DNA from 3 places in the Arthrobacter sp. TmtSoilC79 genome. Region 3 is predicted to be linked to each of the others. Evidence: riboswitches for the same ligand, from Rfam matches in the RefSeq annotation. Region 3 holds a riboswitch; each other region holds the start of a gene.

The links. A riboswitch is a leader RNA that binds a small molecule or an ion and turns the genes downstream of it on or off. The one in region 3 is predicted to bind thiamine pyrophosphate.
Region 1: another riboswitch for thiamine pyrophosphate. It lies ahead of thiD (bifunctional hydroxymethylpyrimidine kinase/phosphomethylpyrimidine kinase); the one in region 3 lies ahead of thiO (glycine oxidase ThiO).
Region 2: another riboswitch for thiamine pyrophosphate. It lies ahead of thiC (phosphomethylpyrimidine synthase ThiC); the one in region 3 lies ahead of thiO (glycine oxidase ThiO).

What each region holds. Positions count from the first base shown of each region.
Region 1 is NZ_AP046051.1:2,020,440-2,030,008, forward strand. Features, by position in the region: gene AC6JA3_RS09395 (Rne/Rng family ribonuclease) at 1-3,118, shown strand, start outside; TPP riboswitch at 3,256-3,354, shown strand; gene thiD (bifunctional hydroxymethylpyrimidine kinase/phosphomethylpyrimidine kinase) at 3,345-4,862, shown strand; gene rplU (50S ribosomal protein L21) at 5,241-5,549, shown strand; gene rpmA (50S ribosomal protein L27) at 5,612-5,875, shown strand; gene obgE (GTPase ObgE) at 6,031-7,617, shown strand; gene proB (glutamate 5-kinase) at 7,607-8,788, shown strand; gene AC6JA3_RS09425 (glutamate-5-semialdehyde dehydrogenase) at 8,785-9,569, shown strand, end outside.
Region 2 is NZ_AP046051.1:1,933,424-1,942,992, reverse strand. Features, by position in the region: gene rimM (ribosome maturation factor RimM) at 1-210, opposite strand, end outside; gene AC6JA3_RS08980 (RNA-binding protein) at 342-584, opposite strand; gene rpsP (30S ribosomal protein S16) at 586-1,005, opposite strand; gene AC6JA3_RS08970 (hypothetical protein) at 1,242-1,679, opposite strand; gene AC6JA3_RS08965 (VOC family protein) at 1,781-2,608, opposite strand; gene AC6JA3_RS08960 (amidohydrolase family protein) at 2,730-3,809, opposite strand; TPP riboswitch at 3,894-4,001, shown strand; gene thiC (phosphomethylpyrimidine synthase ThiC) at 3,997-5,871, shown strand; gene AC6JA3_RS08950 (alpha/beta fold hydrolase) at 5,854-6,576, opposite strand; gene ffh (signal recognition particle protein) at 6,642-8,222, opposite strand; gene AC6JA3_RS08940 (glucose-6-phosphate dehydrogenase) at 8,390-9,569, shown strand, end outside.
Region 3 is NZ_AP046051.1:1,585,509-1,595,077, forward strand. Features, by position in the region: gene AC6JA3_RS07405 (RNB domain-containing ribonuclease) at 1-414, opposite strand, end outside; gene AC6JA3_RS07410 (TM2 domain-containing protein) at 525-1,481, opposite strand; gene thiE (thiamine phosphate synthase) at 1,652-2,335, opposite strand; TPP riboswitch at 2,363-2,481, shown strand; gene thiO (glycine oxidase ThiO) at 2,474-3,730, shown strand; gene thiS (sulfur carrier protein ThiS) at 3,768-4,004, shown strand; gene AC6JA3_RS07430 (thiazole synthase) at 4,008-4,805, shown strand; gene AC6JA3_RS07435 (hypothetical protein) at 4,893-5,195, opposite strand; gene AC6JA3_RS07440 (DUF3107 domain-containing protein) at 5,236-5,460, opposite strand; gene AC6JA3_RS07445 (TetR/AcrR family transcriptional regulator) at 5,511-6,245, opposite strand; gene moeB (molybdopterin-synthase adenylyltransferase MoeB) at 6,252-7,454, shown strand; gene AC6JA3_RS07455 (SDR family NAD(P)-dependent oxidoreductase) at 7,492-8,478, shown strand; gene AC6JA3_RS07460 (glutamyl-tRNA reductase) at 8,488-9,569, opposite strand, start outside.

The DNA.
Region 1 (9,569 bases), 430 kb from region 3:
AGTCGCAGCCGGGGTAGAAGCGCAGGCCGCCGAAGCACCTGTGGTTGAAGCCGGCGAAGCCGCCACAGCACCGGAAGCCGCCGAAGCTCCCGCTGCGCCCGTTCGGCGTACCCGCTCACGTAAGAAGGCCGAACCTGCCGAGCCACTGCCGGGCTTGGGCGAGGAAGTTGCTGCCGCGCCGGAAGCCGCTGCAGGGAACCCGCCCGAAGCCGTTGCCGAACCCGCCCCCGAAAAGCCGGTCCGCCGTCGTCGTACTGCCAAACCCAAGGCCGAGGCAGAAGCGCCGGTGGTTGGGGAAGCACCAACCGTTGTGGAGGCCGCGGCGGAAACCGCCGTTGAACCCACGACGCCGGACGCCGGCTCCCAGCCAGCCACGCCTGCCGCTGAAGCAGCCGGGACCGCAGCAACCCCTGGGACGGCTCCCCTTGAGGAAACCCCGGAGGAAGCTGCCGCTGCAGGTTCGTCCTCGCTCTTCCTGGAGCCTGTTTCCATCACGTCAATGATTTTCCAGGCCCCGGATCTCACCACTGTTCCCCGCGTTGCAGCGGTGGAGGAGAAGGAAGAAGAGCCGGAGGAAGAAGCCGGATCCGGCGCAGAGGATGAGCTGGAGGATGCCGGCAGTCGTCGTCGCCGCCGGAGCCGTGGGCGCCGTGGCCGGCGCGGAACCGAGCGCGAGGAAAACGAGACCGAAGAGGGTGCCGAGTCCGAGGACGAAGAAGCTCCGGTTGCTGAAACCTCGGACGAAGGTGTCACTTCCCGTCGTCGCCGCCGCCGCCGCCGTGGTGACCAGGACCTTGAACTGACCGGTGGAACGGATGACGACCCGCCCAACACAGTGACGCGCGTCCGTGCCCCGCGGCCCATCACGGAGACTGCGCCATCGAACCGTGTTGCCAGTGTCAAGGGCTCCACCAGGCTTGAAGCGAAGAAGCAGCGTCGTCGTGAGTCGCGTGAGACCGGACGCCGCCGCCAGGTGATCACCGAGGCCGAGTTCCTGGCCCGCCGCGAATCAGTGGACCGCCAGATGATTGTCCGCCAGCGCGACGACAGAATTCAGATCGGCGTCCTGGAAGACGGGGTTCTTGCTGAGCACTTCGTCTCGAAGACCCAGCAGGACTCCTTGATCGGCAACGTTTACCTGGGCAAGGTCCAGAACGTCCTGCCGTCCATGGAAGCTGCCTTCGTGGATATCGGACGCGGCCGCAATGCGGTCCTGTACGCCGGTGAAGTGAACTGGGATGCTGTGAACCTTGAGGGACAGCCCCGCCGGATCGAAAATGCCCTGAAGTCCGGCGACTCGGTCCTGGTCCAGGTCACCAAGGACCCCGTTGGCCACAAGGGTGCCCGGCTGACCAGCCAGATCTCCCTGCCCGGCCGGTATCTTGTGTATGTTCCCGGTGGATCCATGACCGGCATCTCGCGCAAACTGCCCGACGTCGAACGCAACCGCCTCAAGCGCATCCTGAAGGACCGCCTGCCGGAAAACGCCGGCGTCATTGTCCGCACGGCTGCCGAGGGCGCATCCGAAGAGGAACTGACGCACGACATCAACCGTCTGCGCGCACAGTGGGAAGGCATTGAGGGACAGGCCTCGTCCACCAAGGTCCTGGCTCCGGAATTGCTTTACGGCGAGCCGGACCTGACCATCAAGGTGGTACGTGATGTCTTCAATGAGGACTTCTCCAAACTGATCGTTTCCGGCGACGACGCCTGGGACACCATTGAGGCATACGTTACCTACGTTGCCCCTGACCTGGTGGGCCGCCTTGAGAAGTGGACCAAGGACCAGGACATCTTTGCTGCCTGGCGTATCGACGAGCAGATCCACAAGGCACTGGAACGCAAGGTGTTCCTCCCCTCGGGCGGTTCGCTGGTCATCGACCGCACCGAAGCCATGACAGTGGTAGACGTCAACACCGGTAAATTCACCGGCAGTGGCGGCAACCTCGAGGAAACGGTCACCAAGAACAACCTCGAAGCCGCTGAGGAAGTTGTCCGCCAGCTTCGCCTCCGTGACATTGGCGGCATCATCGTCATCGACTTCATCGACATGGTCCTTGAGTCCAACCGCGACCTCGTCCTCCGCCGCATGGTTGAGTGCCTGGGCCGCGACCGCACCAAGCACCAAGTAGCCGAGGTGACGTCCTTGGGCTTGGTCCAGATGACCCGCAAGCGCATGGGCACTGGCCTCCTGGAGGTCTTTGGTGAGCAGTGCGAGCATTGCGCCGGCCGCGGCGTCGTCACCCACGACGAACCCGTTGAGCACCGCCGCGCCAACGTTGTGGCCGCTGAGCAGCACCGTCCCCACACCGAGGCCCAGCAACCCGCAGCACGGACGGAGCGCAAGCGTCGCCGCGGCAAGGGTGGCGGACAACCCGTCGCCGAGGCCCCCGCGCCGGTCCACACCGCACCGCCCGCTCCGGCTGCAGCTCCTGTTTCGACCGAGCCGCAGGACCCGGCCAAGCAGGCCAAAGCTGAGGCCACCCGGGCGGCACTGGCCACCATCGCTGCCGCCGCGCACGCAGCCCACCTGCACGACGACGAAGTTCACCGCGCGGAGGAGCAGGCACGGGCAACCGGTCAGCAGCAGGCAAGCGCCGGGCAGGCAGCCCGGAGCGAGGCTGGAGAGCCGGCCTCACGTGAATCAGAGCGGGAAGCAGCTGTCCGTGAAGCACGGTCCACTCCGGTCCTGCGTTTCGGTGGCGAAGAAGTAGCGCTGCCGATCGGTGAACACCACGAGGAACCGCCGGCAGCCAAGCCGGCCATGAGCCTGGACCTCCTTGCAGAGGCCTTCTCACACCTTGGCGCGGCTCCTGCCGAAAAGCCGGAAGAAGTACTCCCTCCCAAGGCAGCTGCCGCACCCGCGGTCGCCGTAGCCAGGCCTGCGGATGCAGGCCATGATGCTGCGTCGACGTCGGGCACCCGCCGTGGGCGTCGCAACCGCAGCGCCAGCCGGGCGCAGGGCGCGGCCAACGAAACCAGCGTCGAGCACCACGAGGCTACTGCAGCTGCCGGTGGAACGTCGCACGAGGCCAAAGCACCTTCAGAGCCAGCCACGAAGGCCGCGTCCGCGGAGCCCATCATCCTCGGGGTGGGCGTACCGGCCTCCGAGCTCTAGTATTTCGACAACAAAGGGCCCTGCAGTAGACCGTCGCCGACGGGTACTGCGGGGCCCTTTGCCGTCCGCCCCAGCGTTCATATCCGGTCTTCAGCGTGGCGAAGTTCCCCGGCCGCTGTGCATCCCGGCTACGCTGGTGGACTGACACGGGGTGCCGGGCATTGGGCCAGGCTGAGATCCAGACCCGTTGAACCTGTCCGGTTAGCACCGGCGAAGGGATGTCCCCATGACGTTATCGTCGTACTCTCCTGTGTACCCTCTGGCCGCTTCCGGACGGGAAACCCCCCGGGTGCTGAGCATCGCGGGCTCGGACCCCTCCGGTGGTGCCGGTATCCAGGCTGATCTGAAGAGCATTGCAGCCCACGGCGGCTATGGCATGGCGGCATTGACCGCGTTGACGGCGCAGAACACCAAAGGAGTCAGCGCGGTCCATGTACCCCCGGTGGAATTCCTGCGGCTGCAGTTGGAGGCCATCAGCACGGACATCGCCATCGATGCCGTCAAAATCGGGATGCTCGGTGACGCAGCGGTCATCGATGAGGTCCGCCGCTGGCTCGAGGAGGTGCGCCCCGCCGTCGTGGTCCTTGACCCGGTGATGGTGGCTACCAGTGGTGACAGGCTCCTGCAGGGATCGGCCGAGTCGGCTTTGCGTGCCCTGCTTCCCTTGGCTGACCTCATCACGCCCAACCTGCCCGAACTTGCCATGCTGTTGGGGGAGGCTGAGGCGGCCGACTGGGCTTCGGCATTGGATCAGGGAAAACGACTCGCCGCTGAGTGCGGCAATACAGTCCTGGTGAAGGGCGGGCACCTGGCGGGGTCCGAATGCCCGGACGCGCTGGTGAACACCAGCGGACTCCTGAGCCAGGACGTCATTGAGGTAGCCGGCCCCCGGGTGGATACACAGAACAGCCATGGCACAGGATGCTCGTTGTCCTCGGCGCTGGCCACTGTCCAGGCCCGTACCGGCGACTGGGAAGTGTCCTTGCGCGAGGTCAAACCGTGGTTGCTTGGGGCCTTGCTCAAGGCTGACAGCCTCGAGGTGGGGCTCGGAAACGGTCCGGTCCACCATTTTCATCACCAGAGGGTCCTGAGGCGTGGGGATTTTGCCGCGACGCTCTGGAAGGAAGCCACTGTGGAGCTGGAGGCAATCTACAAGCTCGGGTTCATTGAGGGCCTGAAATCGGGCAAACTCCCGGAAGCTGCGTTCAACTACTACCTCGCCCAGGACGCCATCTACCTCAACGGGTACTCCAGGGTGCTGGCGCGTGCAGGCGCTCTGGCCCCCAGCGAAGAAGAGCAACTGTTCTGGGCGAAAGCCTCGCAGCAATGCCTTGAGGTGGAATCGGAACTGCACAGGAACTGGCTAAGCACCCGCGAGGCATCCTCGGGGACCGGGCCGGTCACCAAGTCCTACGTGGATCATCTGCTGGCGGCCTCGGCCAGCGGCAGCTACCCCCTGGTTCTCGCAGCCATCCTGCCCTGCTATTGGCTGTACGCGGAGGTTGGCCAGCAGCTCAATGCGGCTTTTGTAGAGGCAGGGTCCCCGGCAGGGCACCCCTATGCGGACTGGCTCCGGACCTATGCCGACGAGGACTTTGCCGCAGCCACCAGGAATGCGATCAACTTCACTGACGCGGCTGCAGCTGCAGCGTCGGAGGGGGAGCGGGCGGCCATGGTGGAGGCTTTTGCCTTGTCCTGCCGCTACGAGACGGCGTTCTTCGATGCCCCGGGAGTTTTTGCCTGAGGGCTGTGGGAGAGGGCTTTTGGACTGGATCCGCAACTCGCCCACAGCGCGTCGCGGACCCAATCGCGCTAATCGGCCTCAAACCCTGTAGGCTGTATGGGCACGGTGCCGGGAGAGTCCGTTTCATCTGGTGACGCAAGTCACGTGGTAGCCTCCGGACCCGGCCTCATTTGCAGCTGAAGGTCAAACTAGCGTAATCTTGATCTTCGGTGCTTACGCCAACACTTGGGTTATGCCCCTTGGAATTGTTCATGGGATGACTCGCGGACTTCGATCAGAAGTCCACGGCGTTGAGGCACAGCGCGAACCAAGCCTGATTCCGGTTCAAGGTTCCGCACGCAAATTTAGTTATAAACGTCGAGAGAAGTGAGTACCCAAGTGGTGTACGCGATTGTCCGCGCAGGCGGCCGCCAAGAAAAAGTTTCCGTTGGAGACTACGTAACGCTTAACCGCGTCCCCGGTGGAGCCGGCAGCACGCTTGAGCTGCCCGCCTTGCTCCTGGTTGACGGCGACAAGGTCACCTCCGCAGCTGCGGAACTGGCCAACGTCAAGGTTACGGCTGAGATCCTCGAAGACCTTCGTGGTCCGAAGATCGTCATCCAGAAGTTCAAGAACAAGACCGGCTACCGGAAGCGTCAGGGTCACCGTCAGGAACTGACCAAGATCAAGATCACCAGCATCGCGTAACTTTCGTTACCCGCTGTTCAGGTTTTTCAGTTTCCCCAGAAATTTAGAGGCAGGCATTTCACATGGCACACAAAAAAGGCGCGAGTTCCACTCGCAACGGTCGTGACTCCAACGCACAGTACCTGGGCGTCAAGCGCTTCGGTGGTCAGGTAGTTTCCGCAGGCGAAATCATCGTTCGCCAGCGTGGCACCCACTTCCACCCCGGTGCAGGCGTTGGCCGCGGTGGCGACGACACCCTGTTCGCCCTGCAGGCCGGTGCGGTTGAGTTTGGTACTCGCCGCGGCCGTCGCGTAGTGAACATCGTTGCTGCTGCAGCTGCAGAGTAACAACAAGTTCTGAACCGGTGGAGCGGGCCAAACGGCCCGCTCCACCGTTCTTTTAACCGCATTACAATCGACTAGGGCGCTTTGGGCGCGCTGGTTTTTGCAACAACGCTGGCAACAGCAACAAACGCTGTAGGACAGCAAATGAGGAGATCCACGTGGCTAGCTTTGTAGACCGGGTAGTACTGCACGTATCCGGCGGAACCGGCGGCCACGGCTGTGTCTCTGTCAAGCGGGAGAAGTTCAAGCCCCTCGGTGGCCCTGATGGCGGCAACGGCGGCAACGGCGGCGATGTCATCCTCCGGGTATCCGCCCAGACCACCACCCTGCTTGACTACCACCACGCACCCCACCGCCACGCCACCAATGGTGGCCCGGGCATGGGTGACTGGCGCGGCGGCAAGAACGGCGAGACCCTGATCCTTCCGGTTCCTGATGGCACCGTGGTCAAGACCAAGGACGGGGAAGTCCTGGCTGACCTCGTGGGCGAGGGTACTGAATTCATTGCTGCTGCAGGCGGCCAAGGCGGTCTTGGCAATGCCTCCCTTTCGTCCCAGAAGCGCAGGGCTCCCGGGTTTGCGCTGCTCGGTATCGAAGGCGAATCCAGCGATATCGTCCTGGAATTGAAGTCCATCGCCGATATCGCGCTGGTCGGCTTCCCCTCCGCCGGCAAGTCCAGCCTCATCGCTGCCATGTCTGCCGCCCGGCCGAAGATCGCCGATTACCCCTTCACCACCCTCATTCCCAACCTTGGTGTGGTCCAGGCCGGAGATATCCGCTTCACTATCGCCGATGTCCCCGGGTTGATTGAGGGCGCCAGCGAAGGCAAGGGCCTTGGCCACAACTTCCTCCGCCACGTTGAGCGCTGCGCCGCACTGGTGCACGTTCTGGACTGCGGAACCCTTGAATCGGACCGCGATCCTTTGTCCGACCTCGCCATTATCGAGGCGGAATTGGAGAAGTACGCGGTTGACATGAGCTACGCGGGAGTTGACGGCGAAGTCGTACCGCTCAACGAGCGCCCCAAGCTTGTGGTCCTCAATAAGGTTGACCTTCCTGATGGCAAGGATATGGCCGAGTTCGTCCGTCCGGACCTGGAAGCACGCGGCTACCGTGTCTTCGAAGTCTCAGCTACCAGCCATGAGGGCCTGCGCCAGCTCGGATTTGCGATGGCCGAGATCGTCAAGGCTGCCCGGGATGCTGTGGCAGTCGCACCTCCCAAGGTGGCCCCGCCCGTCCTCAGGCCGCGCGCAGTCAACGAATCCGGCTTCAAGATCCGCCGCGAGGAAAAGAACCTCGAGCCGCTGTTCCGCGTCCTGGGCGAAAAGCCCGTGCGGTGGGTCAAGCAGACCGACTTCACCAACGAAGAGGCCATCGGCTACCTTGCAGACCGACTGGCCAAGCTGGGTGTTGAAACGGAGCTCTTCAAAGTTGGCGCCAAGCCGGGCGATACCGTGGTCATCGGTGAGGACGACGGCGTCGTGTTCGACTGGGAGCCCACCATGATGGCCGGTGCCGAACTCCTGGCCACCCCCCGTGGTACCGACATCCGCGTTGCCGACATTGGCGATCGCCCCACGCGTTCGCAGAAGCGTGATGAGCAGATCGAGCGCCGCGAAGCAAAAGCAGCCGCGCGTGCAGAACTTGAAGCCGAGCGCAAGGCAGGCATCTGGACCGAATCCGTCAGTGGCCGCCGCGCCCAGACTGTGAGGGAGAGCACACTGGACTCCGGTGATGACGACTAGGACCATCGACGCTCCTGGCACGGCCGAGGGCCTTGAACGCCAGGCCCTCGCCACCGCCAAGCGAATTGTAGTCAAGGTCGGTTCCTCTTCCCTGACGAGCATCAAGGGCGGTATTTCGGAAAAATCCCTGGCAGGCCTGGTGGATGCCTTGGCAGAGAAGCGCAATGCCGGCACCGAAATTATCCTGGTTTCCTCCGGGGCAATCGCCGCTGGCCTTGCTCCCTTGGGGTTGGCCAAACGGCCAAAGGACCTGGCAACGCAGCAAGCTGCTGCCAGTGTGGGCCAAGGACTGCTGATGGCCCGCTACACGCAGGCCTTCAGTGCCCATGGCGTGACGGTCAGCCAAGTGTTGTTGACCGCGGACGACCTGATGCGCCGCACCCAGCACACCAACGCCTTCAGGGCCCTGGACCGGCTGCTGAACCTCGGCGTAGTGCCGGTGGTTAACGAAAACGACACTGTGGCTACCCACGAGATCCGGTTCGGCGACAACGATCGCCTGGCCGCCCTGGTGGCACACCTGGTCCGCGCCGATGCCTTGGTGCTGCTGTCCGACGTCGACGCCCTCTACGACGGTCCGCCGTCCCAGGGTGCCAAGCGTATTCCGCTGGTCCAAGGTCCCCAGGACCTCGCCGATGTGACCATCGGCAAGGCCGGCAAGGCCGGCGTCGGAACCGGTGGAATGATGACCAAGGTTGAGGCGGCCTCGATCGCGGCCGGCTCCGGCATCCATGCCCTGGTAACGTCCACCGCCAATGCCGCAGCCGCCTTGGCGGGGGAGGACGTGGGGACCTGGTTCTCGGTCAACGGCAACCGCAAGCCCGTCCGGCTTTTGTGGTTGGCGCACCTGGCTACGGTTCAAGGACGGTTAATGCTCGACGACGGTGCGGTCAAAGCCGTACGCGAACGGCATAGGTCACTCCTTCCTGCGGGCATTTCGGAGGTAAGCGGTGACTTCGAAGCAGGCGACCCCGTGGAGATGGTGGCACACGACGGAACCGTGGTGGCACGTGGGCTGGTGAACTACTCCTCGGACGAACTTCCACGCATGCTGGGGCGCACTACCCAGGAGCTCGGGCAGTCGATGGGCCGGGGCTACGACCGCGAAGTTGTTCATGTTGATGATTTGGTGCTCCTCCGGACGTCCCGCTCATCTAAACTTGGAGCATGACTGAAGCGCTGACCCCTGATGCCCCTGTGATCTCCGACGTTTCCGGTGCTGCCGGTATCACGCCGGAGAACCCTGTGGCAGGAGGCGCTCCGCTCTCCCCGGAGGATGTCCAAGCCGCAGTCCACGCCATTGCCGACCGTTCCCGTAAGGCCGCCCGCCGCATGGGCCAGGCAAACCGCGCCTGGAAGGACCGTGCGCTGCGCGCCATTGGAACTGCCTTGGTGGAGAACCGGCAGCATGTTTTGGAGGCCAACGCCAAGGACATCGCCGTGGGCCGCGCCAATGGGACGTCGGCAGCACTCCTGGACCGATTGACCCTGACGCCTGCCCGGATTGACGGCCTCGTTGCCGCGCTGGAAAACCTTGCCGGTTTGCCCGATCCCGTGGGAAACGTGGTTCGCGGACAGACGCTCCCCAACGGCCTCCGGCTGCGGCAGGTCAACGTGCCCATGGGCGTGGTGGCCGCAATCTACGAGGCACGCCCCAACGTCACAGTCGACATCGCTGGCCTGGCCCTGAAAAGCGGCAACGCCGTGATCCTCCGTGGCGGCTCCGCTGCTGCGAACACCAATGAAGCGCTGGTGCGGATCCTTCGGGAAGCACTGGACTCGGTTGGCCTTCCGGCCGATGCTGTCCAGACCGTGGACCAGTACGGCCGCGAAGGCGCCAACGTGCTCATGCGTGCCCGCGGCCGCGTGGATGTCCTCATACCCCGTGGCGGGCGCGACCTCATCCAGACCGTGGTGACCAACTCTGCCGTGCCCGTCATTGAAACAGGCGA
Region 2 (9,569 bases), 350 kb from region 3:
GTTGCGGTCCGCAATCTCATCGAAACCCAACAGCAGGATGTCCTTGTTCCACCGGGCACTGCGGATGGTCAAGGGGCCCGCCGAGGCAGGCTCCACGATGAACTCGGTTCCTGGTACGAAGCGCTCGGCCGGTGTGTCGGTAAGTACCTGTACGGTCACCTCGCCGCGGATACCGTGGGGTTTGCCGATCCGTGCCACCTGGAGCTGCATGGGTTCCTCTGAATTCTTGTTGTGCCCGCGCCGCCGGGCAGCCACGGTTGTGAAATGGTGGATAAAGCAATCCGGCCCCTCCACCATATTCGGTGAAGGGGCCGGACTTAAGACAAGCAGTGCTGAGCGCGTTACCGGCGACGGTCGGTGTCGACGACGTCGACCCTGACCTGCTCGCCACCAGCCAAGGCCGCAACCACAGTGCGCAATGCACGTGCGGTCCGTCCTTGGCGGCCGATCACCCGTCCGAGGTCCTCCTGGTGAACACGCACCTCAAGGGATTCCCCGCGGCGGTTGTTCTTGGCACTGACCTTGACATCCTCAGGGCTGTCAACGATCCCACGGACCAAGTGCTCGAGCGCTTCTGCCAGCAACTTACTCAGCCTCGGTGGTCTCTGCTTCAGCCTCGGCCGGAGCTTCCGCTTCGTCCTTCTTGGCCTTCTTGGTGATGGCTTCCGGAATGATGACGGAACCCTTCTCCGGTGCTACGAAGGCTTCCTTCGGAGCTTTGGTCTTCAGGGTGCCTTCCTGGCCCGGGAGGCCCTTGAACTTCTGCCAGTCACCGGTGATCTTGAGGATCGCGGCAACCTGCTCGGTCGGCTGGGCGCCAACGGAAAGCCAGTACTGGGCGCGCTCGGAAGCGACCTCGATGTACGACGGCTCTTCGGTGGGGTGGTACTTGCCGATTTCTTCAATGGCACGGCCATCGCGCTTGGCGCGGGCATCCATGACGACAATGCGGTAGTACGGTGCGCGCATCTTACCGAAGCGCTTAAGGCGAATCTTTACGGCCACTTTTGTGGTCACTCCTGTTTCTGAAACGAGGTGAACCCGACGTTCTGCACCCGTGGGGCGGGCCATACTGGACGGTTCGAAGGACAAGATACGAGCACGGAGAGAGGGGCCGCACCGATCGAGTACCTGTCTATTGTGCCAGATGCCCGGAGCAAATACGACTTACGCCCCGCGGGCCGGTGTGTTGTTGCCCACCTGCAGTGCAAGCAAGGGCACGCCCGGACCCGCGCCCGCGGCTATTCGGACCAGACGTAGAGCCCGGAACGCTCCACCTTTTCAACGTCGGTTGCCAAGGCAGCCAACTGCTGGACGTACTGGCGGGACTGGGCGGCGTCGAAAGGCATATCGTCCTGGGCGGCCCAGGCGGCAGCAACGTCGTCGAGGACGTTTGCGTCGCCTTCGCTCTCATAGGTGAGCAGTTCGGCCAGCGCCGTCACCATGGCCTCAGGAACGCCCAGGAGGGCATCGCTGGTGACGTCAACCAGCGCGAGTTCGTAGTCGGCACCGGCTGCGTGGACTGCCTGGCCGGCGAGGTCTCCCAACTGCTCCACTTCGAAGTCGGTAATGCCCTCGATCCTTACGGCAGGGCCGGTGACATCCGCGCCCTTGTCCAGGGCGGCTGCCCTCTTGAGTGCTTCATCGTGGGTGGCTACAAAGATTTCGGCAAAGCCCATGGAAAGTACTCTCATTCCTTCGTGCTGACGGGGCGGCGGCACGCAACCCGAACGGTTCCGCGCCATCACCGTCAAGCCTAGTGCAGCACGCGCGCCGCAGCTTAGCGGACCGCTACCCGCAGCTTGTTCCGCCAAGGATCTTCGAAGCGAAGCTCGGCGCCGGTGTGATGGTTCTGTACCCCGGCGGTTTTGAGTCGATCCGCAAGGGAAGCGATGTCGTCTGCGCCAGGAACCTCTATGAGTACTTCACCGAGGCCGAGCGTGTCCTTCCGGGGTCCGGCGCCACGGCTGTTCCAGACATTCATCGCCATGTGGTGGTGGTAGCCACCGGCGGAGACGAACAGCGCCTGCCCATGCCAACCTGCGGTCTGCTCAAACCCGAGGGTCTCCACGTAGAACTTCCGTGCAGTGCCGACGTCGCCCACCTGCAAGTGGACGTGTCCGATTCCCGCCGCCGCCTGGTGTTGGCCGGTGACTGCAGCTTCGTTGAGGTGCTGTTGCAGGAACCTCTGCGGCGGCAGGGCCACGTTGTCCATCACCACGTTCTTGCCATCCCACTGCCAGGATTCGCGGGGCTTGTCGTAGTAAAGCTCAATGCCGTTGCCCTCGGGATCGGTGAAGTAGAACGCTTCGCTGACCAAGTGGTCGGCGCTGCCGGCAAAGGCGCGGGGCTCATATTCGGCGGCGGTTGCAATCGTTGCCGCCAGGGACGGCTGGTCCTGGAACAGAATGGCCGTGTGGAAAAGACCGGCTTCCCCGCGGCCTGGAATCCGGAGGCCCGACGCCGGCGCAAGGTGCACCACAGGCTTTCCGACGCGCCCGAGGTAGAGCCCGCCGTCCTGCTCGGCCACGATTTCCAGGCCGAGGGCCCGCTGGTAGTAGTCACTCATGACCTTCATGTCACCTACCTTGAGCATCACGGTGCCCATGGTGAGTTCGGCCGGCAGAAGATCCTGGCTCAGTGGTGTGGTCAATGTAAAGCTCCCTGGTTCGCGGCGCCGCTCGTCGACACCTTACATAGACTAAATTACTTGAAGCTTCAATTTATTCCTAACGGACTACAGAACCGCGAAGGACGATGTGCGAGAGGTTGGCTACGGCCTGCAGGTCCTGCCTCGGATCCTCCGAACACAGCACGACGTCGGCACTGGCCCCTTCGCTGATACCGTCCTCTCCCAGCCACGCCCGGGCACGCCACGCTGCAGCGTCCAGCACCGCCTCCGGCGGCAGGCCGGCGTCGTGCAGCTCTTTCATCTCATCGGCGATCCTGCCGTGCTTGATCACGCTGCCGGCGTCTGTGCCCGCGTAAATTTCCACTCCGGACTCAAAGGCTTCAAGCACCCGCTCGCGCCGCCGCTCCCACAGACGGACCATGTGGTCTGCATAGTGGGGAAACTTCGGCGCAGCCTGTGCGGCGATGTCGGGAAACGTGGCGATGTTGACCAGGGTGGGAACGATCGGCACCGACTGCTCCACCAAACGGGGAAGGTGCCGCGGAAGCAGGCCCGTTGCGTGCTCGATGCAATCGATGTTGGCGTCCAACATGTCATCGATCGTGTCCTCGGCAAAGCAGTGGGCCGTCACCCTGGCACCCTCATCGTGGGCGGCGGAGATCGCATCCCTGACTACTCCGGCAGGGAATGAAGCAGCAAGATCTCCCACGCCGCGATCGATCCAGTCCCCTACCAGTTTCACCCAGCCATCGCCGTCGCGGGCTTCCTTCCGAACAGTCTCCACGAGGTCACCGGGATCAATTTCATGACCCAGGCCCCGGAGATAACGCCGGCTACGGGCAATGTGGCGGCCGGCCCGGATAAGGCGGGGCAAGTCCGCACGCTGCTGGACCCAGCGGGTGTCACTGGGTGATCCGGCGTCCCTGATCAGCAGCGTCCCGGCGTCGAGGTCAGCTTGGGCCTGGGCAAGAGTGGCCTGCTCGTCAACGGCGCCGCCCGCGCCCAAACCGATATGGCAGTGGGCGTCAACAAAGCCGGGCAGGACCCAGCCATCCAGGACGCGGTCCGGCGCCTTCGCAGGGCGCACAAAGGTCAAAGTGCCGTCCACGGACCACATTCCGTGGCGTTCCTCGCTGCTTGAGACGAGCACGGGTCCGGAAAATTCGATGGTGGCCATGGGAAAAGCCTAGTCCGCAGCAGCGCCTTCGGAGCTGGGATGCTCATGTGACTGCGGGCCCGTTGGGAGCTGTGGTAGCTTCGTCTACGACCACACGGGAGCCCTTGCAGGGGCTGAGATCGGACTGAGGCAGTCTGCGACCGTTGAACCTGTCCGGGTAATGCCGGCGAAGGAAGTGAGCAGTCCATTGAGCACCACCAGTACACAGCACAGCCCTGCCCAAAACCCGTCCAGCACGGACGATATTCCATCCAGCACCGGAGCAATCACGCCGGAATCCGTGACCCAATCATTGAAATCCCACTCCCTTGCCTACCGTGAGGACCCGGAGAATGGAATCCGGGTTCCCGTGACGGAAATCGCCCTGGAACCCTCTCCCAACGGCGATGCCAACGAGCCGTTCCAGGTGTACCGCACGGCGGGACCGGGCAGCGATCCGGTGATGGGGCTGGAACCATTCCGGGCAGCCTGGATCGAACGCCGAGGCGACACCGAGGCCTATCGCGGACGGCAACGCAACCTGCTCGACGACGGCAGGTCTGCGGTTCGTCGCGGGGAAGCAACAGCGGAATGGAAGGGTGCCAAACCCGAGCCGCGACGCGCCGTCGAGGGTAAAACCGTGACACAGATGCACTATGCCAGGCAGGGAATGGTGACGCCGGAGATGCAGTTCGTCGCGTTGCGGGAGAACTGCGACGTTGAGCTGGTCCGCAGCGAGGTCGCAGCGGGCCGGGCAATCATTCCCAGCAACATCAACCATCCCGAGTCCGAGCCGATGATCATCGGCAAAGCCTTCCTTGTGAAGATCAACGCCAACATCGGCAACTCTGCCGTGACAAGCTCCATTGCCGAGGAAGTGGACAAGCTGCAGTGGGCCACTCAATGGGGCGCCGATACCGTCATGGACCTCTCCACCGGCGATGACATCCACACCACCCGTGAATGGATCATCCGCAACTCCCCTGTTCCGATCGGAACCGTCCCTATTTACCAGGCACTGGAGAAGGTCAATGGCGAAGCCAACAAGCTGACGTGGGAGATCTTCCGTGACACCGTCATAGAACAATGCGAGCAGGGCGTGGACTACATGACCATCCACGCCGGGGTGCTGTTGCGCTACGTCCCGCTGACGGCCAACCGGGTTACGGGGATCGTCTCACGCGGCGGCTCCATCATGGCTGGCTGGTGCCTGGCGCACCATCAGGAAAACTTCCTCTACAGGCATTTTGACGAGCTCTGCGAAATCTTCGCCCGATACGACGTCGCCTTCTCCCTGGGCGACGGCCTGCGCCCGGGCGCAACCGCCGACGCCAACGACGCCGCCCAGTTTGCCGAGCTGGACACCCTGGCCGAACTCACGCAGCGCGCATGGGAGTTCGATGTCCAGGTCATGGTGGAAGGACCGGGACACGTGCCGTTCCACTTGGTCAGGGAGAACGTGGAACGGCAGCAGGAACTGTGCAAAGGTGCCCCGTTCTACACGCTGGGGCCCCTGGTCACCGATGTCGCTCCTGGCTATGACCACATCACCTCGGCCATCGGAGCCACCGAGATCGCCCGATACGGCACCGCCATGCTCTGCTACGTCACTCCCAAGGAACATTTGGGCCTTCCAAACAAGGACGATGTGAAAACGGGAGTCATCACCTACAAGATCGCAGCCCATGCCGCGGACCTCGCGAAGGGACACCCCGGCGCCCATGAGCGCGACGATGCCCTGTCAAAGGCACGGTTCGAGTTCCGTTGGCGCGACCAGTTCGCCCTTTCGCTGGACCCCGTAACGGCTGAAGCCTTCCACGACGAAACGCTGCCGGCAGAACCGGCCAAGACAGCCCATTTCTGCTCCATGTGCGGCCCCAAGTTCTGCTCCATGCGCATCAGCCAGGACATTCGCGACGAATACGGATCGGCCAAGGCCCAGGAAGCGATCGCCGAAATGTACAGCGGGATGCGCGGCAAGAGCGAGGAATTCCTGGCCTCGGGCGGAAAGGTCTATTTGCCGGAACCTCAGGTGCCGGGAAGCAAGGCCACCGTCAAGGCCGGCTCAGGAAGCCTGGATTGACAGGGCTCGTCCGACGTCGGCAACAAAGGAACGGATGATGTGATCTCCGTCCACTGAGTCCTGGGGCCGGTGTCCTCCCGCTGCGACGCGGCGGAGGGCGCCGGTTTCCTGGAGATAACCGGCAATTTCCTCATAAAGAGGCTCCCATCCACCCGTGAGAACCAGGGTGGGAACACCGGGCACAATGTGCAGTGGCGCATCCCACGGCGGAGCCTGGAGCCTGAGCCTGCGGGCCGAACGCCGTGCTTCGGGAGAATCCAATCCCCCGGTTTCGGCAGAGAACGCCCGGCGGTAATACTCACGCTGGTAATCGGCGTCGTTGAGCTGGTCCCGCACATCGAACAGCGGTTCCATGAGGGCACGGTGGGAAGCTGTGGCTGGAAGCTCGGCCGTCAGGGAAAGGCAAGCAGGCTCCACCAAGGCCAGCGAATGCACCAGGTCCGGACGTTCGATCGCAGCCAACATGGCAGAGATGGCACCTTGCTCGTGCGCCACCACATGGCCGCCCCTCGAATCCGCAAGGGCGTTGATGACAATGGCCACGTCCGCGGCAACGCTCGATTCCACGGGCTCGGCTACGGCGTCAAAGCCGTGCCGGCGCAGGAAAAGCGCGTCATAAGCCAGGGCCATGCCGTGCTGTTTCGGCCATGCAGCAGCACCGAAGCTGCCCAGGCCGTGAACGAAGACTACGCGCTGCTTATGCATTGGTTCAGCCTATTCCACGGCCCTGACATCCCAACTGCGGACGCGGTTGGGATGCCGGCCACGGCCTATTTGCCGAGGAACTTCTCGAAGCCCTTGGGGAGGTTGAGCGATGAGGGGTCGAAGTCGGCCGCACCCTGGCCAAAAGCTGCACCGGAGGGTGCCGCCGAGGCTGCGTTGGCGCGCTTGGCTTCGGCATCACGCAATTCCTGGGCAGCCTTGGCCGGGTTGCCGGAGCGGGCCTTCTTCTTGGGCGCGTTCTTGCCTCCCTTGCGGCCTCCGCCCGGACCTCCAAGGCCAGGCATCCCGGGCATACCAGGCATGCCGCCACCTTGGGCCAGCTTCTTCATCATCTTCTGGGCCTGGGCAAAGCGCTCCAGCAAGCCGTTGACCTCGGAGACATGGACGCCTGAACCCTTGGCAATACGGGCACGGCGTGAGCCGTTGATGATCTTGGGAGCAACACGCTCGTGCGGCGTCATGGACCGGACGATCGCCTCGACGCGGTCGATTTCCTTCTCATCGAAGTTCTCCAGCTGCTGGCGGATGTTCTGCGCACCCGGCATCATCATGAGCATCTTCTTCATGGAGCCCATGTTGCGGATCTGCTGCATCTGGGCGAGGAAGTCATCCAGGGTGAAGTCTTCCTGGTCGGCGAACTTCTTCGCCATCCGTGCGGCTTCATCCTTGTCCCAGGCCTTCTCGGCCTGTTCGATCAAGGTCAGAACGTCACCCATGTCCAGGATGCGCGAAGCCATCCGGTCGGGGTGGAAGAGCTCAAAGTCGTCCAGGCCTTCGCCGGTGGAGGCGAACATGACGGGCTTACCGGTGACGGACGCAACGGACAGCGCGGCGCCACCGCGGGCGTCGCCGTCGAGCTTGGAAAGCACAATGCCAGTGAAGTTGACGCCTTCATCGAACGCCATCGCCGTGTTGACAGCGTCCTGGCCGATCATGGAGTCGATCACGAAGAGAACTTCGTTGGGGATGATCGCCTGACGGATGCGGCGGGCCTGGTCCATCATTTCGGCATCGACGCCAAGGCGGCCGGCGGTGTCAACGATCACGACGTCGTGCAGCTTCTGGCGCGCTTCCTCAACACCGGCCTTCGCGACGGCGACGGGGTCACCGGCAGGGTGCTCCAGCTCGGAGGTGGCACCGGGATGGGGAGCGAACACGGGGACGCCCGCGCGCTGGCCAACCACTTGGAGCTGCGTGACGGCGTTGGGACGCTGGAGGTCGCAAGCGACCAGCATGGGGCTGTGGCCCTGCGCCTTGAGCCATTTGGACAGCTTGCCGGCGAGGGTGGTCTTGCCTGCACCCTGCAGGCCGGCAAGCATGATGATGGTGGGTCCGGTCTTGGCCAGGCGGATGCGGCGGGTCTCACCACCGAGGATCTCCACGAGTTCCTCGTTGACGATCTTGACGATCTGCTGGCTCGGGTTCAGGGCACCCGAAACTTCGGCGCCCAGGGCACGATCGCGAACGCGGCCGGTGAACTCACGGACCACGGACACTGCAACGTCCGCGTCCAGCAGGGCGCGGCGGATCTCCCGGACTGTGGCATCAACATCAGCCTCGGTGAGGCGCCCCTTGCCACGAAGGTTCTTGAAGGTTGCTGTCAACCGGTCAGAGAGTGAATTGAACACGCGCCGTGCACTTCTTTCGATGGTCTTCTAATGGCGGCCAATGCGGCACGCCAGAGTCTTGACGATTGCCCCCAGCAAACATGTCTCAACCCAACAAATCTGAATCGACTAGGGGACTCGACTATCTAGGGTACCAAGTCGGACCTGCAAGATGGCATGCTGGCACAGTGACCAGTAAAACAACTGTAAAAACGTTGCTCATCCTCGGTGCGTCCGGGGACCTCACAGGCAGGCTTTTGCTGCCCGGCCTGGCCGGCCTGCTGGCCTCCGGCAGGGCCCCGGGATTGCGCCTGGTGGGCGCGGGCTCGGATCCGTGGACTCCTGAACAGTGGCGGGAGCGGGTCAGCGGGGCCTTCGCAGCAGCCGCGGGCACGGCAAACGACGCCGGCCGCGCGGCACTGGAAACCGTGGCCGGCGCCACGGAGTACCACCAGCTTGATGTCACGGCGGACGGGCCCCTGGCGGAGCTCCTGGCGACCCTGGAGGGTCCCATCGCCATCTACTTCGCCCTGCCTCCGCACATCAGCCAGAAAGCGTGCGAGGTACTCCGCCGGGAACAAATCCCCGCCGGTACGCGCCTGGTGATGGAAAAGCCGTTTGGTTCGGGTACCGAATCCGCGCACGAGTTGAACAAGACGCTGGCGGCCCTGGTCCCCGAGGACCACATCCACAGGGTTGACCACTTCCTGGGCAAAGCCACGGTGCTGAACATCCTGGGCCTTCGATTCGCCAACCGGTTCCTGGAGCCGGTGTGGAACCGCGAACACATCGAGAAAGTGGAGATCGTCTTCGACGAGGACCTGGCCCTGGAAGGACGTGCGCGCTACTACGACACCGCCGGCGCGCTCCGGGACATGATCCAGAGCCATCTCCTGCACATCATGGCCTTCCTGGCCATTGACGCACCCGCAACCATTGAGGAGCGGGACCTGCGCGACGCCGTGGCAACGGTCCTGCGGGCCAGCAGCATCAAGGCACCCTTCGCGGACACCACGCGGCGGGCGCGGTACACGGCTGGAACCCTTGGGGAACGAAGCGTGCCGGACTACGCTGCCGAAGACGGCGTGGATCCTTCCCGCAACACTGAAACCCTGGCTGAAGTCCGGGTGGAAATAGACAATTGGCGCTGGCAAGGGGTCCCTTTCATTCTCCGCTCCGGCAAGGCAATGGGACGCCGGCGCAAGGAGGCCGTCATCACCTTCCGCCCGGTGCCCCACCTGCCCCGTGGATTCTCCGGAGTGGACTCCCCCAACCAGCTGCGGATTGGATTCGGTCCCGACGTGCTCCAGCTGGACGTGGACGTCAACGGTCCCGGCGACATCTTCACACTGGACCGCGCCAGCCTTG
Region 3 (9,569 bases):
GGCCAGCAGGCTGCCGGCATTTTCGCTGATGACCTCCGGGTGCAGGGGAATGCGGCCGTCGGGCGCATAGAACGTCTGTCCGCGGTGCCGGGTCTCGGCATCAAGTGCCCCGCCTGGAGCCACGAAGGATGGCACGTCGGCAATGGCGTAGAGGACCTTGTAGCCCTCTCCGGCGCGATCGATGAACAAGGCCTGGTCCAGGTCAGTGGAGGTCGCGGGATCGATGGTGACAAACGGAATGTCCCGCAAATCCTGCTCCGGCAACCCATGGGTTTCCACGGCCTGCTGAGCCTCGGCCACTGCCTCCGCCGGGTAGGCAGAAGGGAGTTCCAACTCCGTCCTTAGGGCCGCAAGTGCTTCAGCAAGCTGGTCCGAGGAGTCGTCTACGTTGGGCGCTATCCGATGATGTGACACGAAAATCAGGGTAGCCCGAAACCAGCGGATAGTCTTCGCCGCCGCACGCAAAAGCCCGTTGCTCCGAGGAGGCAACGGGCTTTTGGCACGGCTGTTGGCCTGGTAGGGGGTTAGCCTGCCGGGGTCAGGGTGAAGCTGGCTGCTTTGTCGCCAACGTCATTATTGATGACCACTGTGGTGGGGCCGTTCTTGATGTCGAAGGCAATGACGCCCTGCTGCATGTCTCCGGCGGCGACCTCACCGGACTTCAGGCCACCCAATTCGCTGCCAAGCAGGATCCGGTCGCCCTTCTTGCCATCAGCGTCGAAGGCTTCGAAATTGGTGAACGTGGCGAAGCTTGATCCGGCGGTTGTCTCCCAGGAAACCTCCACCAGGAGGAACCCTCCATTGAGAGGCTTCATAAAAGCCATTTCGGGAATCTCGGTGGTGTATCCGGAGTCAAGGACTGTGACTTTGACGTCGTTGCCCTTGGAGACGGTGATGTCAAAGGAATTTCCGGCAGTGGCAGCGCCTTGGGACGGGACCGGTGCCTCTTGCGAGGCCGATGGGACGGCGGGGAGGGGCGTGGACTGTCCTTGGACGGCGGCAGCCACCAAGGTCAGGGACAACACTGTGGACAGGATTCCAAGAATCAGGCCGGCGAACCAGACGACGAGCGTGATGATCCACGCCTTCTTCTTATTTTCCGGATAGCCCTGCAGCGGGCGGCCTTCCTTATCCCGTGCGTTGCCGGTCAGTGTGATGATGAGGTCCACGATGGACCAGATGCCGAGCCCACCCGCCGTGAGCAGCTTGGCAATGCCGGTGCCGATCTTGCCCAGGTAGAAACGGTCAACACCGAGGCCACCCAGAAGCAAGGACAGGATCCAGGTGACCATGAAGGACTTTGCCGGAGCACCCGTGCCGGGAACACCGTAAGGGTTGGAGGCCGGATCAGGCTGATAAGTGGATTGCGGCCCGCCCTGGTATTGGCCCTGGTATTGGTTGCCGTAAGCACCGGGTGCGGGCGGAACTGGCGGGGCAGCATTCCCGTTCCCTGGCGTGGGAGGGTAGCTCGGATTGCTCATGGATCATCCTTCGGGGGAGTGGGTGCGAGGGGAGGACACGTGGCCTGCGGGCAGGCTGGACAGTCAACTCACTTCGACTCAGCCTAGTAGGACCACCGCGGCCGGCAGCAAATCTTCGCCAAGGGGCTTGTGGACAGCCTTCCGGGACTACCCGCCGCGCAATGGCCGGCTCAGGCGGCGTCCAAGGCCTCCAGCAGCGACTTCGCGGCCGTCGTCGGATCCGTCGCTTCGGTGATGGCGCGGACCACAACGATCCTGGTGGCTCCGGCAGCCACTACCTGTTCGACGTTGCTGAGATCAATCCCTCCGATGGCAAACCAGGGCAGGTTCACGGCGCCGCCTGTGGTCTCCCCGGCCCGTTTGCCTGCTTCTGCGGCATATGTGACCAAGTCCAATCCCACAGCTGCGCGGCCCGGTTTGGTAGGTGTTGCCCAGAGGGGACCAACACAGAAATAGTCCAGGCCACCCTGGCCCGGCGAGGCTGCGATTGCCGCGTTCACTTGCTCGGGAGAGTGGGTGGACAGGCCGATCGTGACCGGCTGCGGCAGCAATGTCCTGGCCACTCCCAACGGCAGGTCCTTTTGCCCGATATGGAACACGGGAGCCCCGGAAACACTGGCAACATCGGCACGGTCGTTGACGGCCCAGAGCCGTCCGTGGCGTTCGGCAACTCCGCGCAGGACGGCAAGGAGCTCCAACTCTTCGGCAGCTTCCAGGGTTTTGTCGCGCAGCTGGATGATGTCCACCCCACCGGCAAAAGCGGCGTCCACAAAGTCTTCAAAATCGCCTTGCCGTCTCCGGGCATCAGTGCACAGGTACAGGCGGGCGGTGGCGAGGGCGTCAGTCGGGGTCATGGAAACCAGCGTAGTTCCTCTAAACTGGGCACGTACTGCGGGAGCCGCGACGTTCGTTATATGACCGTCCGGCTGAGAGGGCTTCAGCGCCGACCGCTTGACCTGATCCGGCTAGTACCGGCGTAGGGAAGGAAACGAATGGCAGATTCCGGCCATCCCCAACTCCAGGCAGACGTGGCCGTCATCGGCGCAGGCGTGATCGGACTCGGCATTGCCCACCAAGCACGCCGGCTGGGCCGCTCAGTGGTGGTCATCGATCCCGCGCCCGCTACGGGAGCCACGTATGCTGCCGCTGGAATGTTGGCACCGGTAAGCGAGTTGCACTACCAGGAGGAAGACCTTCTGGACCTGATGCTCGAATCGTCCCGCCTGTGGCCCTCCTTTGCCGCAAGCCTGGGTCACGGAGGACGGGACACCGGATACCGCACGACGCCGACGCTGGCCGTAGGTGCCGATGCCGCGGACCGGAAGGCGCTGGCAGATCTGCGTACGGTCCAGCTTGCTGCCGGTCTTGGGGTTGAGCCCCTGACCTTGCGTGAGGCCCGCGAACGCGAGCCACTCCTGAGCCCGCAAATTTCCTGTGCCTTCGACATTCCCGCAGATCACCAGGTGGATCCCCGAAAGCTGGCCTCATGCCTCATCGCAGGGTTGGCAGACCACGCAGCCGGCGACTCCACCTGGGTCCAGGGCGCCGGGAACGGGTTTGCCGTTGCGGCCAAGGCGACACGATTGCTCTGGCAATCCGGTCGTGTCACGGGAGCCGAACTTGAGTCCGGGGCCACAGTCCTGGCCAAAGAAACCGTAGTGGCCAACGGACTGGGGTCATCTGAGCTTGAGGGCCTTCCGGACGGGCTGACCCTCCCTGTGCGGCCGGTATACGGCGACATCCTCAGGCTCCGGGTGCCCGGACACCTGCGCCCCCTGCTCAGTTCCACTGTCCGGGGGATGGTCCGCGGAGTACCCGTTTACATCGTGCCCCGCGACGACGGCACCGTGGTCATCGGTGCTACCCAGCGGGAGGACGGGCTCTCAGCATCCTCCAATGCCGTCTCCGCAGGTGGCGTCTACCAGTTGCTGCGGGACGCCCAGGTGCTGGTTCCCGCAGTGGCCGAACTCGAACTGCTCGAAGCAACAGCCCGGGCCCGCCCCGGAACGCCGGACAACGCCCCGTTGCTGGGTCGCGCGGCCGGCCCCACCGGGGACGTTGAAGGTCTGGTGGTCGCTACGGGCTTCTTCCGGCACGGTGTCCTCCTGACACCGGTAGCCGCAAAAATCGTGGGCGGGTTGTTCAACGGTTCATCAGACCCCAGGTGGGACCCCTTCCGCCCCGACCGTTTCAGTGCAACCCGGGGTCACTTGTGGCCCTTTGAAGCCTCCGCAGTGGGCCATAAGTGACACTGCGTTGCCTCAATCCCGAGAACAAGGAAGCAGCATGAACATCAAACTCAACGGTTCCGATCACGCCGTGCCGGAGGACGCGTCCGTCAGCACCTTGGTCACCGCTGTCACCGGCCGCGCCCTGGACCACAGCGGACAGGCGGCCGACGGCGGCAAGCTGGGTATCGCCGTCGCCCGCAATTCCGAGGTGGTACCGCGCAGTCAATGGGCCGCGACGGCGCTCGCCGACGGAGACGAACTCGAACTTGTAACAGCAGTCCAAGGAGGCTGAACCATGACTACGACAAATACTGAGGTCCGTACCGACGCCCTGGTGATCGACGGCGTCGGGTTCGGCTCCCGCCTGATCATGGGTACCGGGGGTGCCCCGAGCCTGGACGGCCTTGGTGCCGCGCTGCTCGCATCCGGAACCGAGCTCACCACCGTGGCCATGCGCCGCTACTCCCCGGCGGAAACGGGATCGCTCTTCCAGCTCCTGGTGGACCACGGGATCCGTGTCCTGCCCAACACCGCCGGCTGCTTCACGGCCAAAGACGCGGTGATGACTGCTGAATTGGCGCGTGAGGCGCTGGAGACTGACTGGGTGAAGCTGGAGGTCATCGCTGACGAGCACACGCTTCTCCCCGATGCCGTGGAACTGGTCGAGGCAACGGAACAACTGGTCAACCGGGGATTCAAAGTCTTCGCCTACACCAACGACGACCCCGTCCTGGCCTTGCGCCTCGAAAATCTGGGAGCTGCCGCTGTGATGCCCCTGGGCTCGCCCATCGGAACCGGACTGGGCATCCTGAACCCGCACAACATTGAACTCATCGTCTCCCGGGCCTCGGTCCCAGTGGTGCTCGACGCAGGAATTGGGACGGCCTCCGATGCTGCCCTTGCCATGGAGCTGGGGTGCGACGCCGTGCTGCTGGCCACCGCGGTCACCCGGGCGCAGAACCCGGTGCAGATGGGCGAGGCCTTCAAACATGCTGTGATCGCGGGCCGGCTGGCCAGGCTGGCGGGCAGGATTCCCCGGCGTGAGCACGCTTTGGCGTCCTCGGCCATGGAGGGCCGGGCGGAGTTCCTCTAACAGTGACCGGTTAAGCAACAGTGACCGGTTAAACAACAGTGACCGGCGCCCCAGGGCGTCGGTCACTGTTGTTTGTTCTTGCGGCTGCTAGAGCCTGAGCGCCTTGGTCAGGGCAGCGGTATCGTGCTGCGTGCGGACCCGGCCCAGGTAGACCACAACGCCTGCAGCTGCGGCTGTTCCCAGAACGATGGGCAGCACCCACGGAATCCAGGTGGCCCCGGGCTGATAGCCCAGTCCGGCGCTGATGAACGCAATCCAGCTCAAGGTGCCCACAGTCGCCGAAACTCCGGCGGGCAGAGCGACACCGTATTTGCCGTGCCTTTTGTCGTTGGCCCACACGATGAATCCGGTGGCAACGGTGGCCAGGACCACAACGACGAGTGAAAGCATGAAGACTCCTTAGCGGACTGCGTTGGTTTGGGCCGGTGCCCTAGAGGGCGCCGAAACCGACGCGGCGGACTTCCTCGGCGCCGATCTCCACATAGCCAAGGACGCTGCCGGGAACAATGATCTGGCGGCCCTTTTCGTCGGTCAGGCGCAGTTCCGAGCCCTTGGACACGGCCTCTGCCACGATCTTGGCCACGGCGTCTGCATCCAAAGCGGATTCGAGCACGATTTCACGGCCAACGTTCTGAATGCCGATCTTTACTTCCACAGCAAGGCCTCCAAGCCAATCAAGTTGTAAGTCTGTCCTCTATTTGTAGCCTAGGACTCTTTGGGGAATCGACTGATTCCGCGCCAAGCTAAACGATAGATCAGATCACTGGCCACATCGAGGTCAAGGTTTCCGTCTGTTTCAAGCCAGTAGCGGGCGCTGACCTGCGCCATTCCGGCCAGGCCGCGGCCCAGGAGCTGGGCCTCCAAAGGAGGCAGCTTGGTGTCCTCGGCAATGACGTGGGCCACTGCATCAGCGAACGTCTTGTTGAAAGTCTCCAAGCGGGAACTGACGTCGGGATCGTTGATGAGGTCCGACTCGAAGACCAGCCGGTGGGCCTGGTCGTCATCGGCGATGAACCGGTAATAGGCGCGCATGACGGCCTTCACGCGCTCTTTGTTGTCCGAAGTGGAGTTCAAGGCGCTGAGCATCAGCTCTGTCAGCGTGGCCAGGTGGCTGTCCAAAAGGGCCATATAGAGCTCGCGCTTGGACGGAAAGTGCTGGTAAAGCACCGGCTTGCTGACGTGGGCGGCTTCAGCGATTTCGTCCATGGCCGCACCGTGGAAACCGTTGGAGACAAAGACTTCAAGTGCGGCATTCAACAACTGTGCGCGGCGCTCGTCGCGCGGCAATCTTGGTGAACGGGTTGAAACAGCCCGTTCCTGCTTGGCCGGTACCCCGTCGTGTGCCCTTGTGCCGTCAGCCACAGTCTGCCGCCTTTCCTTTGCAGTTATGACCACTCTACCGGTGGGTAATATGACCGGGCGGCATCGGCGGGCATACATTGGGGTATGGCCTCAATTGTTGCTGCCCGCCCTGCTGCGCCCGCTGTCCTGCCGCCCTTGGTTGAACCTGCCGCCGAACTCACGCCGGCCGAGGTGGAGCGATACTCCCGGCATCTCATCATTCCCGAAATCGGCGCCCTGGGCCAACGCAGGCTCAAGAATGCGAAGGTCCTGGTCATAGGCGCCGGCGGATTGGGTTCTCCGGCGCTGCTGTATCTGGCGGCGGCAGGCGTTGGCACCCTCGGAATCGTGGACGACGACGTGGTGGATCTCACCAATTTGCAGCGCCAGGTCATTCACGGCGTCAAGGACGTGGGAATCCCCAAAATCGAATCCGCCCGTGACGCAATCGCCGGGCTCAACCCCCTGGTCAACGTGGTCCTGCATAACATCCGGCTGGACTCATCCAACGCCCTGGAGCTGTTTGCCCAGTACGACCTCATCCTGGACGGCGCAGACAACTTTGCCACCCGGTACCTCGTCAACGACGCCGCGGCCATCCTCGGGAAGCCTTACGTCTGGGGGTCCATCTTCCGGTTCGACGGCCAGGTCAGCGTCTTTTGGGCCGAGCATGGTCCGACGTACAGGGACCTCTATCCTGAAGCTCCTCCTGCCGGGTCGGTACCGTCCTGCGGCGAGGGCGGAGTCTTCGGGATGTTGTGCGCAGCGGTAGGGTCGCTGATGGTGACCGAAGCCGTGAAGCTGATCACCGGCGTCGGGCGTTCATTGCTGGGCCGGGTGGCCCTTTTTGACGCGCTGGGCGGCAGCTGGCGCGAAATTAAGGTCTCCAAGGACCCGGAAGCCGAACCCATCACGGAACTGACTGACTACGAGGCCTTTTGCGGTGTGACGCCACCGGCGGCAACCGACCAGGACCATACTGTTTCGGCCAAGGACCTCTCGCGGATGCTGGCAGAGCGCCAGGCGGGGGAGAGGGATTTCGATCTCGTGGACGTGCGCGAGTCCGGCGAGCACAGCATCGTCAGCATCAACGGCTCTGTCCTCATCCCGCAAGGCCGCATTCTCTCCGGTGAGGCGTGGGCGGACTTGCCCCAGGACAAGGACATTGTTTTCCACTGCAAGGCCGGGACACGCTCGGCCGCTGTGCTGGAGGCGGCGCAGAAGGCCGGGTATACCCGCGTCAGCCATCTCGACGGCGGAATCCTCGCCTGGGTGCGGGACGTCGAGCCGGGCAAGCCAGTGTACTGATCGTTGCCCGTTCCCGGCGGATCTGCGAAGCTCAACCATGAGCGAAGAATGGACAGAAACCCCGCAGCACCCCATCGACTCCGGATTCGGGCACGGTTCAACAGCCGCAGATGTCATTGAAGGCATTGACCTGACCGGCAAGAGCGCAATTGTCACAGGCGGATACTCGGGCCTCGGTTTGGAGACTGTGCGTGCCTTGGTCTCCGCCGGTGCGGAAGTCACTGTCCCTGCCCGCCGGCCTGAACACGCCAGGGGTGTCCTGCAGGAAGCGGGCCTCACCGATGTTGGCGTGGAGCACCTGGACCTGGCAGACCAGTCCAGCGTCAAGGAATTTGCCGCACGGTTCCTCGCCGGCCATGACACGTTGGACATCCTCATCAACAACGCTGCCATCATGGCCAGTCCGGAAGAACGCGTGGGTCCTGGCTGGGAAGCGCAGTTCGCTACCAACCATTTGGGCCATTACACCCTGGTGAATGAACTGTGGCCGGCCCTGGCAGCGTCCGGTTCGGCCCGCGTCGTCTCCTTGTCCTCCACAGGACACAAGCTCTCACCAATCCGTTTTGAGGACATCAACTTTTCCGCCGGGTATGAAAAGTGGCAGGCCTATGGCCAGGCCAAAACCGCAAATGCCCTCTTCGCGGTGGAATTGGACCGCCGCGGACAGAGCTCCGGCGTGCGGGCTTTCGCCGTGCATCCAGGGGGCATCATGACAGAATTGCAGCGCCATTTGCCCAAGGAAGAAATGGTGGCCGCAGGGTGGATGGATGCCGAAGGAAACCTGCGGGAAGGGTTCAAGTCACCGGAGCAGGGCGCAGCGACCTCCGTATGGGCAGCGACTTCCCCTGCGCTGGCAGGCAAGGGCGGTGTCTACTGTGAGGATTGCGATATCGCCAAGCCCACGGACAAGAATTCACCGCTGGCCCGCTACCAGGGAGTTGACGCTCACGCCGTGGACAGGGCAGAGGCGACAAAACTATGGAATCTGTCGGCGGAACTGACTGGCGTGAATGCCTTCGGATAAGGGGGAGCTTCAGGCGCTTTCGGAGCGCAGCTGCTGGTGGTCCACGGGGCATTCTGCGGCCGGAGCGGCAGCCTGTGGTTGTTCCACCTGGATCCCGTACAGGGCCTCGAGGGCTGCAACGTAATCGTCCTGCTGACCGTTGGCGGCAAGTTCACGCGCCCGGACGGTGGGGATGTGCAGCAGCTGCTTGACCATGCGGCGCAGCGCGAACTCCACTTCCTCGGCGGCTGCAGTGCAGCCATGCCGGGCGCGGACCTTTTCCATTTCTGCGTCCAGGACGTTCATGGTGTGGCGGCGAAGCGCCACGATCGCCGTGTCCACGGAGCGGGCTTCGCGTTCAGACTCGAAGGATGCCGCAGCGCCGGTGACGATTGCGCTTGCCTGGGTCAGGGACTCTGCCTGTTCCTGCGGTGCAGCGAGCCGTACGGACTCCAGCGTCAGGAGTTCGACGCCGTCGAGTTCGCCCACCGCGGGATCGAAGTCGTGGGTGAGGGCGAGGTCTATGGCAATCAAAGGTTTACCGGAGTTGGCACGGACGCGCGCAAGTTCTTCAGCTTCCACGCGGTTGTCCGATCCGCTGCAGCCGATCATGACGTCCGCTGCGGCAACAGCGGCGGGAAGAGTCCCGGCGTCGAGCGCTGTTCCCCCGCGGGTGGCTACGAAAGCTTCCGCGCGGCCGGACGAAGAGTAGACGGAAACATCGGTGCAGCCGCGTTCACGCAAGAGCGACATGGTAGCGCCGGCGTAGGCTCCGGTTCCGAAGACCACCACTTTCTTGGCGGACCAATCGTCGTTCTCAGCGAGGTCGGTGGCAAGGTCCAGCGCGACGGATACGATCGAGAGCCCGCGGGAGCCGAGCGCAGTTTGCGCACCGACGTCCTTGGCCGTCTTGGACGCCGCCTGGAAGAGACGCACCAGGCCGGAGCTTGCGGTGCCTTCCTGCTGGGCGGTGATCAATGCCCGGCGGACCTGGCCGGCGATCTCGCGTTCACCCACGACGGCGGAATCCAAACCGGCGCTGACGGCGAAGAGATGCCGGGTGACATCCGAACCGGTGTTCGTGGCGAAGGAGCGGGAGACAAGTTGCTCGT